One region of the Lacticaseibacillus salsurivasis genome, then DNA from elsewhere that is predicted to be linked to it. Evidence: predicted binding sites of a transcription regulator. Region 1 holds the regulator's gene; each other region holds the start of a gene.

Region 1 (7,059 bases):
TTCGTCAGGGACTGTCTCAGCATGATCTTGCTGAACGAATTGGCATGAAACAGCCGCAACTGGCCAAAATTGAGCGGTTGGACTCTGTTCCATCTCTGAGCACGCTTAATCGCTATGCAGCAGGCCTTGGCCTAAAATTGAAGCTGTTAATCACCGCCTAAAAACAGATTAGATTTAAAAGATCGTCGAGAAGAATAGAACCGTAAGCGCAGCCAACACTTAATCCCATTTGTTCAGGGTATCCATACCCTGGAGAAATGGGATTTTTAGGCCAATCAGGACGCCAGCATAACATGCGCAGGCAGACTGAAAACTATTTTTAATGATGCGGCTCAAGCTAAATCGGCAATCGCAAACACTGTAAGCGAACGACGATCCATTATTGCGCCATCCCCGCATGTCAATTTTCATCGCCCTGACTTGACGTTCATGGCTGAAGCGCCTTTAATCAAGGGGTAAGGTATTTTCAGAAAGAAGGGAAAAACATGACGATTATTCCGGTTCGGATTTATAGTCACGAACAGCCTGAAGGGTTTCGCTTATTGGTGGATCGGGTCTGGCCGCGCGGCATCAGCAAGGTCAATGCCCGCCTCGACGACTGGGCCAAGACCATTGCCCCCTCCACTGAATTACGCAAATGGTTTGGGCATGATCCCGAGAAGTTTCCTGAATTCCAGCAACGCTACACCGCTGAGCTCGACGCCAATCCTGATACGCCAGCGTTAATCGCTGTAGTCAAGGCGCAGGCGGCCAAGCAGCCGGTGCTCCTGCTGTTCGGCGCGAAAGATGAAGCGCACAACAATGCGGTGGTCCTCACCGCCTACCTGAAGGAGAAGCTCGCCAATGCCTGACAAAAATGACTTCCGCCCTGGCCAAATCGCTCGGCTCAAAGCGGCCGCAGCGCAAACGCAAGCCGAAAGCGCTGCTTTGCTGAGCAAGCTCATGGCCACCGCACTGTGGCAACAAGCCCAGACGATTGCCACCACTGTCAGCTCCCCGCTGGAAGTGGCCACGGCGCCACTGATGGCCGCCGCACAACAGGCCGGTAAGCAGATTCTGCTGGCGCGGGTGATGCCCAAACGGCAAATGGCCTTTTTACCGGACCCTGGCCCTGCCGGCCGGATCACGAGCAAATTCGGACTGGCGGAGCCGCCTTATGATGCGGCGTTGGTCAACCAAAACCCTGACCTCATGATTGTCCCTGGGATCGGGTTTAGCCTGAAAGACCATTACCGCATTGGCTTTGGCGGCGGCTACTATGATCGGTTTTTGGCCCAGTATGCAGGCCCCACCGTCGCCTTAGTGCCAAGTGTGATGGCCTTCGCAACGCCGCAGTGGCCAGTCGAATCATTTGATATTCCGATTCAGACCTTAATTCAGCTTTAAACCCGCCGGCCGCTACCACAGGGCCGGTTTTACATCAAAGGAGTCTTCTGGTTGACTGCATTTTTATCAAGTTTAGGTGGCGTGAGTGAAATTCTGATTCTGGTGGCGCTCGGCTACGCGCTCACGGCTCGCGGCTGGTTCGATGACCGCTCCAGTCGCATCATTGCGAAAGTCGTGACCCAAGTGGCGCTGCCAGCCTATATGGTCGAAACCATTTGTGGTCGCTTCACCGCCCGCGAACTAGCTCGCCTGCTACCGGACCTGCGTTTTCCCGTGCTGTCGATGGCCATTTTGTTCGGCTTATCGTTTGGGGTGGCCAAGGCCTTGGCCGTGCCGCGCGCACGACGCGGGTTGTTCAAGTCGATGTTTTTCAATTCCAACACGGTGTTCATTGGCCTGCCGGTGAACATGGCCTTGTTCGGGCCGAAAAGTCTGCCTTATGTGCTGGTTTACTACATGGCCAACACCACCATTTTCTGGACCGTAGGGGTGTACCTGATTCAAAAAGACGGCCAGCAAGCCGCCCACTTCGATTGGCGCCAGACCTTAGGCAAAGTTTTCTCACCGCCGCTGCTGGGCTTTATGGTCGGGGTGGTGCTGGTACTGCTTGGGGTGCAACTGCCAAGTTTTCTCACCGCCACCCTTACTTATGTCGGTGACTTGACGATTCCCGGCTCCATGTTTTTCATCGGCATTGCCATGCACCAAGCGGGACTCAAAAACATCCGCATCAACAAGGAACTGCTCGGCGTCTTCAGCGGTCGGTTTATCTTTGCACCCCTGATTATGTATGCCCTAGTCGTGTTCGCACCAGTGCCGCTCCTGATGAAACAAGTCTTCATTCTGCAATCCGCGATGCCGGTCATGACCAACGCCCCAGTGGTCGCGAAGCTCTACGGTGCCGATAGCAGTAATGCAGCCATCACCGTGTCTGCCACCACATTATTTTCGATTGTGGTGATTCCGATTCTGATGACGCTGGTCCAACAACTTTAGTCCACGCAAAAAGGCCGCAAATGCGGCCTTTTTAATTTGGCTTTAAATGAGCGCTGGGCGGTACAAGCTGACGACCACGCCTAAAATCGTGACATCATCGAAGAACATGTCCGTCATCATGTCGTTTTCAGGATGCAGCCGTACGCGGCCAGGCTCCTTATAGAACCGCTTGACGGTGGCCTCGTCTTCCGCCGTCATGGCCACCACAATCTGGCCATTTTCGGCGGTTTCCTGCTTTTTGACAATGATCTGGTCGCCATTCAAAATACCAATCTTGATCATCGAATTCCCTTGCACCCGCAACATGAAAAGTTCGTCGGCAGGATACGGAATGTCATCCGGCACCGGGAAATAGTCATCGACGTTTTGAATGGCGGTAATCGGCACCCCAGCGGCGACGGTCCCGAGAATCGGGATGCCGCTTTCGCCGACCCCAATGTATTCCCGGCCAGCCTTGGTGATTTCCAGCGTCCGCGGCTTAGCCGGGTCCTTGGCAATGTAGCCTTCCGCCAGCAGCTTTTCCAAATAAGCCGCCACGGTACTTGAGGAACTCAAGCCCACGGCCTTGCCAATTTCGCGCACCGTCGGCGGATAACCGCGGCCATCGATTGATTCGTAAATGGTTTGCAGGATCTGTTTCCAACGTTTCTGACTTGCTTGGGATGGCATCGCCGTCCGCCTCCGCTCATTAGTTTCTTTCATCATAACAGTGCGAACGCGTGTTTGCAAGGGAAAAATCGCGTCATATCGGCATTCTGTGCCAACAAAAAAGCCGCTGCCAATTTTGGCAACGGCTTCCGACTTTTACAGCCGGTGCATTAAGCTTAAATGGTGCATTTGGCGGCGGTCGCACGCCGACTTATGCATGAGATACAGACCGCCGACAATCAGATCGACTGCCATCAGACCGATGCCGATTGCAGCAGCATTGGTGAACAGCAAAACGACAGTCAGCACGGTCAGTGCCCGTAAACTCCACTTTAACATCTTCAGTGACATTGTGTTTCCCTCCCCCGCGAGATTTGATACTCCCTATTATACCGAAACCTCGGCTTTTGTAAAGTTATTGTATCTAACAATTTACACTTAAAGCCGGGAAGTGGGGATTTAGCGTTTCTTCGATACAAACAACAGCAGTAATGTAAAGATTCATCAAGGGGAAAGGCGGATAAAATCAGTCCCGCGTCCTATTCGCTTTCACGCCGCTTTTTCGGTATGATAAAACTGATAAGCAAGAGGGAGGAAGCCGGAATGGAAAAGAAAAATTCTTGGTTCTATCACCGGTTCTTAGATAGTAAATTCGCTGTGGTGATTTTCGATTTGGTGCTGACGCTGCTAGCGGTGTGGATCTTCACCAAAGTCGCTTGGCTGCTGCAACCAGCCGTGAACTTTCTTGGCATCATCGCGCCGCCGTTCATTTTGGCTGGGATCTTGTTCTACATGCTCAATCCCATCGTGAATTGGCTGGAAAAGCGCGGGTTGAAACGCATGCTCGCCATTCTGCTGGTCTTCGTCGTGGTGATTGGCCTGATTGTCCTAGCGATTGTGCGGGTGGTACCGCCAATCGAGGCCCAGGTGCGCAGCTTCGTGGCGGCCTGGCCGAGTTATTGGGAAAGCGGCCTCAAGTGGTTCACTGATCTCAATGATAAGCAAAACATCTTCTCGCAATCAGACATCAACCAATTCGCCAATGAGATCAAGTCCTGGCTGTCCAACCGTGGTTCCACTATTCTCTCTGGCACCTTGAATTCATTGAGTAGCATTGTCGGCGCGGTGGGCAATGTCGTCGTCACCATTGCCACGGCCCCGATCGTCCTGTTCTTCATGCTTAAAGAAGGCAACAAGTTTACCCCGATGATTCTCCAGCTCGTGCCAACCCGCCAGCGCCGGGGCATTGGCGATATGCTCCATGAAATGAACCTCAAAGTCGGCTCTTACGTGCAAGGGCAGTTAACCGTCGCCATGGCTGTCGCGATGATTTTTATGCTCGGTTACACGGTGATCGGCCTGCGTTATGGGTTGATTTTCGGGTTGCTGGCCGGGCCGCTCAATTTGATTCCGTACTTCGGCTCTGCGGTGGCCATGATTCCAGCACTGGTGATGGGCGCTATTCAAGGCCCTAAAATGTTCATCGCGGTCATCATCGTATTCTTCGTCGAATGGCTGCTGGAAACCCAGTTAATTTCACCATTTGTCATGGGGAGTAAACTAGAGATGCACCCGATCACCATTGTCGTGGTGCTGCTTACTGCTGGTAACATGTTCGGTTTGCTCGGCGTGATTCTCGGCATCCCCGGCTTCGCAGTGCTTAAGATCATTGTAACGAGGCTGTTCCGCTGGTATCAACAAGTCTCTGGCTTGTACCCGAAAGAATCGCCGCAAACCATCACACAGAAAGTTGGCCCTGAAAAATGAATGGATTCCTAATTTTACTTGACGTCGCCCTGCTCGCCTTGAGCGGCTACTATCTGTTTTGGCAAAGTCGCATCGACTTTCGGGCTTCATACAGCACCTTTCAACTGTTCATGGCAGTGGTGCTGGGCTTTTGGTTTTTAACCACTGGCATTGCCAATATCTGGTACATTGTCTTCATCGCCGCCTTCATCACGCTCACCGTGATGTCCGGCAGCACCGGTCTCACGCCCACGCGCCTGATTAATGTTGGCATTTTTGCCCGCGTCGTGCCCTACACCAAGCTGGTCGGGGTCACCTTGACGCCCCTCACCCTGCCGAACGGCCAAAGCCTCGTGGTCGGGGTTTTCGGGATCTCACCGCGGCGCTACATCCGCTTGACCTTCCGCTCAGATCTGCAGACCCTGTTCAACGTGTTGCGGCCGCGGGTGCCTGAAGCCATCGAAATCAAAATCCAACAAGTCCAATAAAAAATTCCGAGTCGATTGACTCGGAATTTTTTTGGGTTTATTCAATTGGCGTTTCATCTTCTGGTTCATCAATATCCCGGGTCAGCCGATGGGGCTTAGCTTTGACGGGTTTGCGAATGGCGAACAACGCCGCCAGCAGCAACACGATGCCACCGGCAATGGCCATCACTTGCCAATACACCGTGATGCCAATCATGAAGACGTACATCAAGACCACAATCGCTAGGCCCACCAGCAGATCCACCGCAAAGCGGCCGAAGCGAGTGAATGGCCGATCGTCAAGATAAGCCAAGAGGCCAATCAGGACCACCAAGCCAAAGCCGAAGCTGACAGTGCTAACTTGAGCCACCAAGGTTTTGGGATTAGTGGCGTACCAAGCAAACCCCGTGAACAGCGCGCCGAACACCAGTAAGATTCCGTTGATCCACCACGTGGTATGTTTTTTTTCTGTGCTTTCGTGCTTGCCTGGCATCAAGAAGCCTTCTTTCTCGTTTTTTCCATTTTAGCAGAAAACAGTTACCATAGACATAGTGAGTCAAGAATGTGGCCGAGAATGTTTGCCGGCTGCCCGATAGAAAGGTCGATTCGATGTCCAATAATCTTGCTTTTGCTGCCTATGAAGGCCGCCCCTTGGAAGACGCTGAGAGCCTCGTCGCAGTATCGCTACCGATGCCGACACCAGCGCCTACTGATGTGGTCGTCAAAGTGCAGGCGATTTCTCTGAATCCAGTGGACGAAAAAATGCGCGCCAGTCTGCCCAAGCAAAAGACGCCTCGGGTTTTCGGTTACGATGCTACCGGTGAAATTGTGGCTTGTGGCCCTGCCGTTACCGAGTTTACGGTGGGCCAGCGGGTCATGTACGCCGGTACTACCAAGCGCCCCGGCAGCTGGCAGCAGTATCAGGCGGTTGCGGCGGCGTTGATTGCCGCTGTGCCGGCCGGGTTGTCTGATCAAACTGCTGCGGCCCTGCCGCTGGTGGGACTGACCGCTTGGGAGTTATTGTTTGAAAAAATGGGTTTTCACGCCGAGGCCTTCGCCAATCAAGGCCAGCGTCTGCTGATTATCAATGGGGCCGGCGGGGTCGGCTCCATGCTCAGCCAACTGGCACATTGGGCCGGCTTGACGGTCAGTGCTACCGCCAGTCCGCGAAACTTTGAATGGCTAAGGCAGCATGGCGTGGATCAACCGCTAGACTATCATCAGGATTTAGCGGCCACGCTTGCCGCCCAGCCCGCATTTGATGGCGTCGCAATTTTGTACGCCACCGAACCCTACCTGGCCCTCGCCAGTCAGGTCGTCGCCCCCTTCGGCCATGTCGGCGCCTTGGTCACGCCGCAAGGGCCACTGGACGTCACGGCGCTGAAGGGTAAAGCCGCCAGTTTGGACTTTGAATTCATGTTTGCCAAAACGGACTATGATTTCAATACCGCCAGTCAGGGCCACATCCTATCACAGCTGGCAGCCTTGGCCGCGGCTAACCTGCTTGACGCCAGTGCCACCACGACCTTGCAGCCCATTTCGGTCGCCACGTTGAAGCAAGGGCTGACGCAGCTCACCTCGGGCCATCAGGTCGGCAAGATTGTGCTCACCGGGCCGTTTGAAGCTTAGCAAGTAGACGAAAAGGGCCACATCAACGGTGAAGTTGATGTGGCTCTTTTCGTCTATTTGGTAAAGCCCAGTGCCTTCTGCAGCGTGGCCTTTGCCTGATCGGCAGTTAGGCGCTGGGGATCATAGATAATGCTGCCTGGCCCCATGTAGTAATTGAACAGCTTGAGCACGGCGCGCTCTTTCAGCG
Region 2 (7,059 bases), on a different contig from region 1:
GGGCTTGGCGGTTAAGGCGCTTGCCGTGGCACACTGGACAAACCAGCGCGGTCATGTACTGGCGCATCTGATCAGAGCCAAACGGTGTGTTATTGGAGCGGTAGCGACGCTCGATGTTTGGGAGCACGCCTTCGAATGGGGCCATCACATCGCGCACACCGCCGAAATCGGAATCAGCATGAAAGTGGAACTTCTTACCTTGACTGCCGTTCAGCACCAAGTCGCGCTGGCGGTCAGTCAACTTATTGAAGGGCTTGTCAATCGGCACTTTGAACGCCGTGCAGGCCTGTTCCAGCATCGTCGGATAGTAAGTGGAACTAGCCGTGTACCAAGGCGCAATCGCCCCTTCGGCAATGGTTTTGTCTGGGTCGGGCACCACCAAATCCACATCCACCGTCAGCTTTTCGCCTAATCCATCACATTCTGGGCAGGCTCCAAATGGCGCGTTGAAGGAAAACAGCCGTGGTTCCAACACCCCAATCGTAAAGCCGCACAGCGGGCAGGCAAAATGTTCTGAGAACACCAGCGGCTCGCCGCCAATCACATCAACGGTGGCATAGCCTTCAGATAGGCGCAGCGCTGCTTCAAAAGAATCGAACAAACGCGAGCGATTGTCAGCATCCCCTGCCTTGACGACAATGCGGTCGATCACAATGTCAATGTCGTGGTTCTTGTTTTTGTCCAATTCAACGTCGGCGCTGGCGTCCATAATCTCGCCATCCACCCGCATGCGCACATAACCTTCGCGGACAATCTTTTCCAGCACCTTCTTGTGGGCGCCTTTTTTCCGGCGCACCACTGGCGAAAGAATCTGAATCCGCGTTTTGTCCGGGAGCTGCTGAACTCGGTTGACCATTTGCTCGACGCTTTGGCTGGTGATCGGCGTCCCGTCATTCGGACAAATTGGCTTGCCAATCCGCGCCCACAGCAGGCGCAGGTAGTCATTGATTTCGGTGACCGTGCCCACAGTGGAACGGGGGTTTTTCGAGGTGGTTTTCTGATCAATGGAAATCGCCGGGCTCAAGCCGTCGATTGAATCCACATCAGGTTTATCCATTTGGCCAAGGAATTGGCGCGCATACGCCGATAGGCTTTCGACATAGCGGCGCTGGCCTTCTGCATACAGCGTATCAAAGGCCAAGCTGGACTTCCCGGAACCAGACAAACCGGTCATGACCACCAATTTATTTTTGGGAATGGTCAAATCGACATCTTTTAAGTTGTGCGCGCGGGCGCCGTGAATCACAATTTTATCGTTAGCCATAAATCCTCACTTTTCTGCTTCCAGTTCCAAAATCGTGTCGCGCAACGTGGCCGCCTGCTCGAAATCGAGCTTCTTGGCGGCTGCCTGCATTTGCGTTTGCAAATTGTTAATCAACTGCTGGCGCTCTTGCTTGGTCAGGTCATGCAGATCGACCTCGGCAAAGCTCTTGTTCTTATCATCATCGCCATTACCGCTGGTATCCACCGCGGTGATCGCTTCGCGAATGGGTTTGATGATAGTTTTCGGCGTGATGTGATGTTTCTTGTTGAACGCCATCTGGATGGTCCGCCGCCGCTTGGTTTCATTGATAGCGGCCTCCATCGAGTCGGTCATCTTATCGGCGTACATGATGACTTTCCCATGCGCATTCCGGCTAGCGCGGCCAATGGTTTGAATGAGCGACCGTTCCGCCCGCAGGAAGCCTTCCTTGTCAGCATCCAAAATCGCAATCAGGGACACTTCAGGGACATCGATTCCTTCCCGGAGCAAGTTGATACCGACCAGCACGTCATATTTGCCTAACCGCAAGTCGCGGATGATTTGGGTCCGTTCCAGCGTTTTGATATCTGAATGCAGATAGGCGACTTTAATGCCTTCTTCTTTCAGATAATCGGTCAAATCTTCAGCCATTTTCTTGGTCAAGGTCGTGACAAAGACGCGCTCGTTGCGTTCGATGCGCTTGTTAATTTCTGAAGTCAGGTCATCGATTTGGCCCATAATCGGCCGCACTTCGATTTCCGGATCCAGCAACCCAGTCGGCCGAATAATTTGTTCGGCGATATCGGCTTTTGGCACCCGGTCCAGTTCATACGGCCCTGGGGTAGCCGAAACGTAAAGGATTTGGTTGACGTGCTGCTCGAATTCGTTGAGCTTCAGTGGCCGGTTGTCCAACGCGCTCGGCAACCGGAAGCCATAATCAATCAACGTTTGCTTCCGGGCCCGGTCGCCGTTGTACATCGCCCGCACTTGCGGCATCGTGACATGGCTTTCGTCCACCATAATCATGAAATCCTTAGGGAAAAAGTCGAGTAGCGTGTACGGCGGCTTGCCTGCCGCGCGCCCTTCCATGTGCCGCGAATAGTTTTCAATGCCGTTGGTGTAACCCATTTCCCGCAGCATTTCGATATCGTAATTCGTCCGCTGCTCCAGCCGCTGCGCTTCCAGCAACTTACCTTGATCGCGCAGTTCTGCTAGCCGCTGCGTCAGCTCAGCGGCAATGCTTTGAATGCCTCGCTCCAGCGCGTCGTCTGAGGTCATAAAGTGCGTGGCCGGGAAAATGGAAACCTGTTCCCGTTCGCCGATGACTTCCCCGGTCAACGCGTCGACCTCGGTGATGCGATCGACTTCATCGCCAAAGAACTCCACGCGAATCGCGTGATCGTCGCGGCTGGCTGGGAAAATTTCCACCACATCGCCGCGCACCCGAAAGCGCCCGCGTTGAAAATCGATGTCATTGCGGTCAAATTGGATGTCCACCAGCTGCCGCAGCAAGGTGTTGCGGTCAATCTCCATGCCTTTGCGAATAGACAGCACATGGTCGCGGTACTCGGTTGGTGAGCCTAAGCCAAAGATTGAGGACACCGACGCCACCACAATCACATCATTACGCTCCAGCAAGGCACTGGTGGCACTGTGCCGGAGCTTATCAATTTCATCATTGATGGCGGAGTCTTTTTCAATATAGGTATCTGAACTCGGCACATAAGCTTCTGGTTGGTAGTAATCATAATAGGACACGAAATACTCTACCGCGTTGTGCGGGAAGAACTCTTTGAACTCCCCGTACAACTGGCCAGCCAGCGTCTTGTTATGTGACAAAATCAGGGTCGGCTTATTCAGGTTAGCAATCACATTGCTCATCGTGAACGTCTTCCCGGTCCCAGTCGCGCCTAACAGCACTTGTTCCTTTTCTCCAGCCAAAAAGCCCTGGGTCAGCTTTTCAATCGCTTCAGGCTGATCCCCCGCCGGCTTATACGGGGAGACCAAATCAAATTTTTTATCGGCAATGCGTTCAATCATGGCCGCAACCTCCTCACCTCAACGCGCAAAAAGCCGGAACCGAAATTCCGACTTTTTCATTGGACTAATTATAACATAGCGAACACACATTCGCCAATGTGTAAAACAGGCTGCGGAGGATGGCCGCTCTTAGCCGGACGGGTAGCCTAGCTAAAGGCATTGCCGGTGTACTTTGCCGGCGAGGCCTTTAGCGTAGCTATCCACTCCGGCGTTGGCCACCAGGAGCGCAACTACACGCTGCAGACAAGGGCACTCGCGACGCCCTACTGTTTCGCCATGACCGACCGCGTCAACTTGGCCAGCATATCCCGGTCGGCAAATTCTTCATTGAGCATATCCGGCAGAATCTGATCTAGGAAGTATTGTACCGACGGCCGATCTTCGTACGACATAATCACGCTTAAGCTTTCGGTGTAGATGTTAACGAAGACCCGTTCCGGGTTGCCTTTTTCAATTTCGCCAAAGGATTCATAAAGCAAATCCACCTTGTCGGCGATGCTCAAAATCTGGCCTTCCAAGGTATCGTCTTTGCCTTCCGAAAGGCGCCGGCGGTAGACATCCTGATAATCAGCCGGGATTTCGTTTTCGATGAAGTTCTCGGTCATGGTGTCCTCGACATCAGCCAGCATTTTGCGCAGCGTCGGCGTGGCGTATTTGACCGGGGTCTTGATATCGCCGATGAAACGCTCGGTGTAATCATGGTTTAAAGCTTTTTCGTAAAGCATCTGCCAGTTGATCTCATTGCCAGCGTGCTCTTCGATGTCACCCAGCAGTTGCGCGATTTCCGCGACCTTGAAGCTGTGCGCGGCCACGCTGTGTTCAGCATATTTGAAAAACCCTGGGGCCCGCCGCAAGGTTTCCAAATTGTTCAGGCCTTGAATAAATTGGTGCATTCCCATGATTAACATCCTCCTGTAAAGTTTCTAAAAGCTTACCACCGCGCAAAAAATCCGGCAAGCCACTTTGCGGCTCGCCGGATAGCTTATGCTTTAATTATGCGGTGCGAAAACCCGTCAACGCCGTTTCAAAGGCGGTCAGTTTCTGTTCGGCTTCGGTCTCGGTGGCAGCTGAGGTGCCAACATAGAACTTCACTTTTGGTTCGGTGCCAGAAGGCCGAATGGCAATCCAAGTGCCATCGGCCAAAATGTACTTCAGCACATCAGATACCGGCATTGTGATGGGACTGGTGCCTTCTGCCGTGGTAATGAGTTGCTTCTTGTAGTCTTCGGTGCGGACAATCTTCACGCCGGCAAAATCCGCTGGTTGTTCTTCCCGGAACTTGGTCATCAAAGCGGCCATTTCCGCTGGCCCTTCCAGCCCTGGGAAGTCAACGCCGACGGTCTTTTCGGCAAAGTAGCCGTACCGAGCATACAAGGCCTGAATGCCATCCCAGAGGGTTTGGCCTTTGGACTTGTAATAGGCGGCTACTTCCGCCAGTAACACAGTGGATTGAATGGCATCCTTGTCCCGGACGAATGGCTTGATCAGGTAGCCATAACTTTCTTCAAAGCCAAACAAGAATTCATGGCTTCCGGTTTCTTCGTATTGCTTGATTTGGTCACCAATGAACTTGAACCCGGTTTCCACGTTGATCATGGCCACGCCGTAATCCTTGGCAATCGCGGTGGCCAGTTCCGTCGACACAATCGACTTTACCACGGCCCCATTGGCGGGCAAGGTGCCAGCTTGTTTGCGGGCTTCCAGAATGTAGTGGAGCAACAGCGACGCAATTTGGTTCCCGGTCAACAGCTGGTAGCCATCTCCGGTCCACACTGCAGTGCCAAGGCGGTCAGCATCAGGATCCGTGGCAATCAACACGTCGGCATGACTAGCTTTGCCCATTTCGATTGCCAGGTCAAAGGTTTGCGGGAATTCCGGATTCGGGAACGGCGTGGTCGGGAATTCAGGGTCTGCTGTGGACTGCGGCAGTACCAGCTGGAAGTTTTGGAAGCCGGCGTTGCGCAGCACCATTTGAGCCGGAATGCGGCCAGTCCCATTGAGCGGCGAATAAATCAAACTCATATCCTTGCCGACGGTGTGCACCAAGTCTTGGTTGATGGTGACCGTGGCCACGGCTTGGTAGTAGGCTTCATCGACATCTTCGCCGATCAAGTGCATCAGGTTCTGGGCCCGCAAGGCATGCACATCAAGCGTCTGAATGGCAAACAAATCATCCACGCTCCGAACGTACTCGGTGATGCGGTCGGATTCTTCTGGTGGCATTTGGCCGCCATCTGGGCCGTAAATCTTGTAGCCGTTATACTGCTTCGGGTTGTGACTGGCCGTAATCATGATGCCGGCGTATGTTTTCAGATAGCGCACAGCAAATGACAGCTCCGGCGTGGGGCGCAAGCTGTCGAAAACATAGCTCACAATCCCATGCGCCCCCAAAACTGCCGCCGCCTCTTGGGCAAACTGCTGGCTTTGGTACCGCGAATCAAAAGAAATCGCCACCCCGGCTTGCTTTTGACTAGCATCCAAGGTATCCATAAACCGGGCTAAGCCTTCCGTGGCTTGCCGCACGGTGTAAATATTCATCCGGCCAATGCCGGCGCCAATGATGCCGCGCATGCCGGCAGTCCCAAAGGCCATCGGTACAGAAAACGCCGCTTCTTGCGTCTTCTCGTCATCCGCCATGGCGATGAGCTCGCGCTTGAGGTCAGCGTCCATCGTCGGTGCGTTCACCCATGCTTGATAATTTTCTTTATACCCCATTTGATTCACTCCTATCCTTTGTCCGGTGCCTATTGCAAGTTCATTGTACGCCGCGAAGTTATTTCTGGCATTCACCAGCCCTTGGCCAGCGCAAAAAAGCATCGGCATAACGGTTTCATTATTGCATATCAAAAGCGGGTTTCAACTCAAGGTGGCCAATTGTTACGCGATGTTAAACAATCGCGGCCACCAAAAAGGGGGCGTGACAAATGTCACACCCCCTATATTCATTTCGAAGGTTCCAGCAGAGTTACGCGCCAAAAGGCCGGAGCCGAGCAGCCAGCTACGCCATCCACAGAGTCCAAAGTTCGGACTTGGTGGATGGCTAGGCTACCTGTCGGCTCCAAAACCGCCTTTTGTCACAGCCCCCACATGTTACTTCGTTGCTGCCGTTAAAGTGGCATCTTGAAGACTTTGAATGTAGTTGAACGCACTTTGGCCCGCCTGGCCGCCTTCGCCCACCGCGGTTGCGATTTGGCGCAAGCCCTTGGCCCGCACATCACCAATAGCGAAAATGCCAGGCACGCGGGTTTCCATCAGATCATTAGTCGGAATCCAGCCGGCTTCATCAAGCACGCCGACGTTTTTGAAACTGTCAGTGAGCGGCTTGATGCCGACGTAAATGAAGGCGCCCGCCGCAGGAATGACATGCGTTTCGCCAGTCACTTTGTCCTTGTACTGAACGCCGGTGACTTTCTGGTCATCCCCGAGGATTTCCTGCACGTCTGCGTTCCAGACAAAGTGCATCTTGTCGTTGGCAAAGGCGCGCTGCTGGATAATCTGCTGGGCCCGCAGCTGGTCACGGCGGTGAATCACCGTGACTTTGGAAGCCAACCCGGCGAGGTAGAGGCCTTCTTCGACTGCCGAATCGCCGCCGCCAATCACCGCAACTTCTTGATCCTTGAAAAAGGCGCCATCGCAGACCGCGCAGTACGATACACCACGGCCACCGAATTCTTCCTCGCCAGGAATCCCCAGCTTCCGGTGCTCGGCACCAGTGGCAATGATTACCGCTTTGGCTTCAAATTCGCCTTCGTCGGTCACCACGCGCTTCACGGCCC
Region 3 (7,059 bases), on a different contig from region 1:
ATGTAGCGTAAGTGTCGGGAAACCGGCACTTTTTTTGCGTCATAATTCTCGGCCACTTGTTCACGTATCATGGTACAATGAGGCTATCAATTGACGGGGAACGAGGGGAACGGCGTGGACAAGTATTATATCGTGGACAGCACCATTTTGCCGGATGTGGTGGAAAAGGTGATCAAGGCGCGGACTCTGATTGAAAATGGCCAGGTGCGGCAAGTGTCAGAGGCGGTCAAGGAAGTCGGCATTAGCCGCGGGACCTACTACAAGTATAAGGACTACGTGTTCTTGCCGGATACTGGGTTGACGCAGCGCAAAGCCGTGATTTCCTTAATGCTCCATCATGACCGCGGCATCTTATCAGAAGTGCTCACCACGCTGTCTGGCGCCAATGCCAGCATCATTACCATCAACCAGAATATCCCGATTCACGACTGGGCGAGTGTCGTCATTTCCTTTGATATCAGTAATCTGACTGGCACGGTGGATAGCCTGCTGACCAGTTTGAAAAAGTCACGGGGCGTGACCGACGTTTCATTAATTTCTGTTGAGTAAAAATTAAGCTTGCAAGTGATAACAATGAGTATTATTCTAATTTTTAAGCAAAACCCACGTTGCGGCGTGGGTTTTTACGTTCGACAAGCGTTGGGGGGCGTTGCCGATGAGTCGGCTGATCAAGGTACTATTTGGGAGTTTAGTGGCTTTAATGGTGATGATTCCTGCTTTGCTGTTGGTAGTTTTGATTGTGTGGCTGTCGCTATTATTAGCCGGCGGCGCCGCGGCCATGAGTCTGAGTCGTAGCTTAAGTTTTCTGGTGGCGTTGCTACTGATTGGTGCGCTGCTGGGGGTAGGACTCTTGGTGAGCGGGTGGTTCATTCATTTGCGGCGGGCAACCCTGCATTACCTGGATCACGGCCAAAAATGTTGCCTTACGGTGGCTATCAATCTTACCGGGCGTCAGCTGTATCGTCAGTTGTTAACCGCGACAAAAATTCGGCATCAACGCGGCGGCAGCTGGATGAATGCCTTTGAACTGGCGCTGGATGATCTGCTGCATGACGAGGTGCGCGACTATATCTTGCACCAAGTTGGTGAGCAGTATGGCGTGGATGTAGCCGCGGCGATGACGCTGGCCGATGATCAAGCCTTTCATTTTTCGTTATAAGGCTAGGGGGCTGTGACATAATTTAGCGTCACAACCGCATCACGACTATTCCAGTACAGTACGAGCCAAAATGCGACGCCCTAGCCGGATAAGCCAAACGGCCTGCAAAACCTAAGTTCGGGTTTTACAGGCCGTTTGGCTTATCCTCTGGGCTAAAACCGCATTTTGTCTCAGCCTCACGCCTTCATTCCGCCCGTTCGCGCTTCGGTTCGATTAGCCGGTCTGAACTCGGCCACCGCAGCCCGGCAAAACCGGTGAATTCCAGGCTGAAGTTGACGCTGTGACGCAGGGCCTGAATTAAGGCTTCCAGCTCTGTCAGTGAGCCAGTCACGCTGTGCAAAGGGATGGAGCGCTGGCGGTGGGCCGTCGGGTATTCGTTAAAGAAAAAATTATACGTGTGATCATAGGGATCATTGGTAATTAAAATGGCGTAGCGCACCTGACTGCGACGGTGAAAATGGGGCTGCAGGCGTTCGACAATCAGCTTTAAATCGCGATTTTTATTCATAACTATTCCCTCCGTTATGGCCACCGACTAAACTGGCCCGCTGAATGGCGGTGCCGCCGCGGAGCTTGCTTTTGGCATAGACGACGGTGGTGAAGCCGAATTTATTGCGCAAGGCATCCACCGTGCGCGCCAGGTCGCTTTTGTGGACCTGCTCAGTAATCGGGGTCAGAAGCGTTAGCTGTTCGCCGGCATCGGCGCTAAGACGGCTGGTGTAAACGGCCACGTTGCGAATGACTTCACCTTGCCAATAGCGACGGAACAGCAGGAGCAGGGCGGCAATCAGCTCATCGTTGCGGTTGGTCGCTTCAATCCGCAAGCTGTGGCTAAAGCCGCCGCGACCGGCTTCTTCACTGGCGGCATAGGAAAAGCCAATGCCTAAGCTGATGCAACTGGTTTGTTTGTGGTGATGGCGCAGCCGGGCGGCGACTTGTTCCCCGATTTCTTTGATCACCAACTCGATTTCACTTTGAATGGCGTAGTCGCGGGGCAACACTTGGGAGTTGCCGATGCTGGAGCTGCGGACCTTGACGCGTTTGGCCAGCTTGGTGCGATCGATGCCCCAGGCCAAGGCGAAGAGCTGCGTGCCGATGACGCCCATTTCCGCTTTGAGCAGGTAAGGATTAGCGTGGGCAAGCTCGTATATGGTATGGATGCCCAAGCGGTTCAGATGGGCCGCGGTGCGATCAGCAATGCTCCAAACCGACGTCAGGTTGGTGATGGTCCAGATTTTATCGGGCACCGTTTGGTAACTGATGGTGCCAATCAGATCTGGGCTTTTCTTGGCATACACATCCAAGGCAATCTTGGCCTGCACCGGATTTTCGCCGATGCCAATGGTGGTATACAGACCCAATTCTTTGCGCACCGTGCGCTGAATGAGCTTGGCTACGGCTAGCGGCGAGTCGCCAAATAAGCGCCAGCTATGGGTCAGATCCAAAATCGACTCATCAATGGAGTAAGGCCAGAGGTCCTCATCAGCGACAAAGCGGCGAAAAATATCATTGATCTGCAAATTCCGTTTGATATACAAGTTCATGCGCGGCGGCACCACTAAGAGATGCTTTTCATCAGGCAAATCGCGCTGGCGGCTGACATTTGCCTGCAAGCCGTACAACTTTTTGGCTAATGGGGAAGTGGCCAAAATAAGGCCGCCATTGGTGTTGGCTTGCTCAGACATCACCACCAGAATCGTCTTCAGGGGATTGTAGCCGCGGGCAACGGCTTCGACCGAAGCGTAAAAGGACTTATTATCAATCAAAAAAATCACGCGTTTGGGTTCTGATTCATACATGCGGCTCACCTCGTGGTTCATTATACGAACATACGTTTGCTTTTGGCAAGTACCAAGTCTAATTAATGGAGCAAGACCGGGGACAAAGCCTTGGCAGGAACGTGCTATACTACTTGATGATAAATATTTTAATTGAGGTGAGCTTATGTCCGTTTTAACTGATACTTACACCCTGCCTAATGGGGTGGCCATTCCCCAAGTGGGCTTTGGCACCTGGCAGATTCCCAATGGCGACACCGCCTATCAGGCTGTGGCTGAGGCCTTGCGCCAAGGCTATCGGCATATCGACACTGCCTGGCAATATGGCAACGAAGCCAGTGTGGGCCAAGCCATTCGCGACTCTGGCATTCCTCGGAATCAGATTTTTGTCACCTCGAAGCTGCCGGCGCATGCCAAAAGCTATGATGACGCGCTGAAGGCGTTCGATGAATCCATGGCGCGCCTGGATTTGGATTATATCGACTTGTTTTTGATTCATGCGCCGTGGCCATGGGATCATTTTGGCGAAGACTATCGCAAGCAAAACCGTGACGTGTGGCGGGCGATGGAATCCTTCTACCAAGCCAAGAAGGTGCGGGCGATTGGGATTTCTAACTTCAACGTCCGCGACCAGGAGGATTTGTATGCGCACTGCACCATCAAGCCGATGGCGCTGCAGCTGCAGTACTACATTGGCTTTACCGAGGATGATAATGTCGCGTGCGCTCAGCAGCACGGCCTGTTAGTTGAGGCCTTTTCACCGCTGGCCACCGGCTTTTTGCTGAACAACGAGGCCGTGCAAGCCGTGGCTGATCACTACCAGGCCACCGTGGCGCAGGTCGCCATTCGCTATGTGCTACAAAAAGGGCTACTGCCGCTACCCAAAGCTACCAGCCCGGCGCATATCGCTGAAAATACCCAGCTTGATTTTGAAATCAGCGCCGCCGACATGGCGCTGCTGGATCAGCTGAAGGATACCGCGCCAGGGGAAGACGACAATCGCTATTAAACCCACACTCGATACGCAAACACGCCTGAGCAGCCAACGCTCAGGCGTGTTTTTTAGTCTTATTGGTGGGTGACCGTCAATAGCAGGTGGCAAAAAGGGACTTTGCCTTTCAGCGGTGAATGATGTCTTGGCCACGTTTGGCCGTTGTTGGGGTAAGGCTCGGCGCCTCAGACCAGCTGGTGTCCGGATGCGCGGTGATCAAATTTTCGTCGGCCGTTAAAATCACCAGCCGCGATGCGCTTTGATGTAGCGCTGCTGTGGCAGTATTGAGAAACAACCGAATTTCTTGAATGTCCATGCTGGCGGGAAAGTCATTCATTAAAATCACTTGCCGGTCGCCGAGTAGACCGCGGAAGAACTGGACATAAAGACTTTGCGCCGGGTTGAGTTGCGTTGCCGATTGCGCCAGAAACGCGGCATCGTTGCGCAAGGCCGGGGCGAGGCGGTTAAGCGAAGCGGCCTTGCCATTAATCAGTAAATTAGCCTCCACGCTGAGGTAAGGCACAATGCCAGTTTCTTCCTGGTCAATCAAGGCGAACGCTTTGGCGCAGCCGGCCGCCAAAAAGGCCTGAGTATAGCTTAAAGAAAGGGGTTTGAGCTGTTCGGTGGGCGTGTAAATGAAGCTGATGACGCCGGGGTGAAACAGTTGTTCAACTTGGGTGCGAAAAGCCGCTGCTTGCGGATGAAATAGCGTCATAGACAGGCCTCCGATACGATTATTGATGGTGAACCAACTGGCGTTTCTGATGCCAAAGCTGACCCCAGAGTGCCAGGGCCTGACCGCCAGCCAGCGCTAAGCCGCCAGCTAGCAAAGTCGTGAAGCCGCCGGCCAACTGGGTGCCTTGGTTGAGGCCACCAGGCGGCGGACCAGGAACAAACAGACCGTCACCACTGAAGCCAGTCAGTTGGTGTTGAAACAGATGGGTCACCGCCTGCTTCAAATTACCGGCCGTGACTTTGCTGCTAATGGCGCGACCTAATGCCGTGCGGATGGGATCGAGTAGGTGCGCGCCGACCAAACTGCCGACCAAAAGGCCTAAAACGCTGGTGGCCATAAACGCGAGCACAAAGATGAGCAGGCTTTCTAGCAGGTACTGCCCGCCAATCGCCCAGGTGCTTTTACCGAGGAGTAAGTAAGCTTCAGTTTCTTGGGCGCGGCGGCGGCTGAACCATAAGGCAAAACCGAAAGCCAGTAGCACGGTCGTGCCGATTAAGCCCCACCAAGCCAACTGATACTGCTGGTTGAGGGTCAGATAACCATTTTTGACCGCCGTCAATACCGTAGTTGAAGCACTGTTGCTTTGGCCCGCGAGCTGGCTGAGGCGATTAAGAAATTCCTGCCGCAACATGTGGCTGATGGACTGGCTCGTGAGCAGGATGATGCTGACGATGCAAAAAAGCATGGCCCCAATGAATTCCCCCACGTAAGCGCGCCGATGATACCCGATCGCGCTGAGCGTTCGTTCCAAGAACCGCATGTTGTTCACCTACCTTATGCTAGTAGTATAGTGGCGAGGTTTGAACAAAGTGTGAATACGGCGAGAAAAACCACTGCATTAAAAGAGGCTGCGGTCATTGCCCGCAGCCTTACTTCTATTACTTCTTTTTGGTGTCGGTTTGCACCTCGCCGTTGACCTGAGCGGCGACTTTTTTGGGATAGTCACTGAGCACACCAGGGTCGGTTTTGACTTCTTCGGCATCGGTGGTGAAATCGCTCACTGTAGAAGCGTCATTGTGTTGGGAAAAGAGCGAGGTCGACTTAGCGCCGGCCTGTTTCTCCACCGCTATCATTTGTGCCAAACTTTGTGAAAAATTCGTCTGATCGGGGTCGAATGGGGTGTAGCCCTTGGGCACGTAGAACCGGAGTAAGTTCTTGTAGGCTAATTCATCCGAAAGGTCCAGGGCATGATCGACGCCTTTTTGCAGGGTGGTAAGCTTGGTTTGCAATTTCTCATCGGGTTGCACAACCTCACCAGTGGCATTGTCATAGACCTTGCCGTTTACGAGACTATACTTTGGCGTCACGAAGTCGTGATTGCGAAAGGCCACAGTGGTGTCGTGATTGGGCGACAGCAGGTCTGTCCCGAACTGCACAAAGTTTTGCGTATCGACCCCCACGAGATGAAGTAAGGTGGGCAGGACGTCGATTTCGCCGCCGTATGTGTGGTTGATGCCACCTTTAAGCCCAGGCATATGAAAAATCAGTGGGACTCGCTGTAACTGCGTATTATCAAAACTATCCCAGTTTGCCGCGGTGGCGTTTTGGGTAAGTTTTGCCACCGTTGGATTGTCAGTTTCGTTGAGTAAACTGGCCAACGTCTGGTTGCGATCATCGGACATACCGTAGTGATCACCATACAGCATGACAAGCGAATTTTGTTCAAGGCCTGACGATTTTAGATAGGCGAAGAACTCTTCCAGAGCCGAGTCCAGATAATGGGCCGTTTGGAAATAGCCATTAACGTAGGTATCATCGGTGCCAGCATCAGGAAAGTCTGTGTCCTGATCGGTGATAAAGAACGGGAAGTGATTGGAAGTCGTGATGATTTTGCTATAGAACGGCTGCTGGAGATGTTCCATATATTTGATGGTTTCACCGAACATCAACTTGTCCTTGATGCCATAGGCTGTGGCTGCGCCATTTTGATGGTTGTAAAAATTACCATCGAAGAAGTAGTTGTACCCCAGACTCTTATAGACATTATTGCGATTCCAGAAATTTCCGGAACCGCCATGGAACACAGCACTCGTATAACCAGCATACTGCTGAAGCAGCGAAGGTGCGCCTTGGAAGGTGTTATCGGTGCCAAGTGCCGTGAACAGGGAACCAGAAGAAAGTCCAAACGTACTTGTTTCCAGCATGTTTTCAGCGTCCGAGGTTTTGCCGCTGCCGACTTGGTGGAAGAAATTGTCGAAGGACAGGGTATCCTTTTCCTTGATCAGGCTGTTTAAAAACGGGGTCACTTCTTGGCCGTTCACTTTTTGGCCAATCAAGAATTGCTGGAAACTTTCCAGATGGATAATGATGATGTTTTTGCCTTTGGCCGTACCAAAATAGGCTTGGTTGGGGGCGGCGTAGTGACTCTTGGTGTAGTTAAGCACCGTGTCCATAT

What was found. Region 1 encodes LexA, which represses DNA repair genes until DNA is damaged. Its sites were predicted from a motif close to CNAACANNTGTTNG; they were not measured.
Region 2: uvrB (excinuclease ABC subunit UvrB) is a predicted target of LexA. The motif match lies at 3,363-3,376, and genes of this name have one in related genera.
Region 3: AAA927_RS01500 (Y-family DNA polymerase) is a predicted target of LexA. The motif match lies at 2,984-2,997, and genes of this name have one in related genera.

Annotation. Positions count from the first base shown of each region.
Region 1 is NZ_BTTP01000014.1:13,932-20,990, forward strand. Features, by position in the region: gene AAA927_RS09535 (helix-turn-helix domain-containing protein) at 1-161, shown strand, start outside; gene AAA927_RS09540 (DUF488 domain-containing protein) at 486-851, shown strand; gene AAA927_RS09545 (5-formyltetrahydrofolate cyclo-ligase) at 844-1,386, shown strand; gene AAA927_RS09550 (AEC family transporter) at 1,438-2,382, shown strand; gene lexA (transcriptional repressor LexA) at 2,425-3,051, opposite strand; gene AAA927_RS09560 (hypothetical protein) at 3,187-3,381, opposite strand; gene AAA927_RS09565 (AI-2E family transporter) at 3,634-4,797, shown strand; gene AAA927_RS09570 (hypothetical protein) at 4,794-5,264, shown strand; gene AAA927_RS09575 (hypothetical protein) at 5,302-5,736, opposite strand; gene AAA927_RS09580 (alcohol dehydrogenase catalytic domain-containing protein) at 5,853-6,872, shown strand; gene AAA927_RS09585 (hypothetical protein) at 6,926-7,059, opposite strand, start outside.
Region 2 is NZ_BTTP01000001.1:97,605-104,663, reverse strand. Features, by position in the region: gene uvrA (excinuclease ABC subunit UvrA) at 1-1,264, opposite strand, end outside; gene uvrB (excinuclease ABC subunit UvrB) at 1,271-3,283, opposite strand; gene AAA927_RS00490 (YfbR-like 5'-deoxynucleotidase) at 3,547-4,182, opposite strand; gene AAA927_RS00485 (phospho-sugar mutase) at 4,277-5,998, opposite strand; gene trxB (thioredoxin-disulfide reductase) at 6,374-7,059, opposite strand, start outside.
Region 3 is NZ_BTTP01000001.1:258,255-265,313, forward strand. Features, by position in the region: gene AAA927_RS01480 (hypothetical protein) at 1-11, shown strand, start outside; gene AAA927_RS01485 (ACT domain-containing protein) at 115-549, shown strand; gene AAA927_RS01490 (hypothetical protein) at 656-1,159, shown strand; gene AAA927_RS01495 (acetyl-CoA carboxylase) at 1,344-1,667, opposite strand; gene AAA927_RS01500 (Y-family DNA polymerase) at 1,660-2,958, opposite strand; gene AAA927_RS01505 (aldo/keto reductase) at 3,104-3,946, shown strand; gene AAA927_RS01510 (hypothetical protein) at 4,056-4,643, opposite strand; gene AAA927_RS01515 (hypothetical protein) at 4,663-5,424, opposite strand; gene AAA927_RS01520 (LTA synthase family protein) at 5,543-7,059, opposite strand, start outside.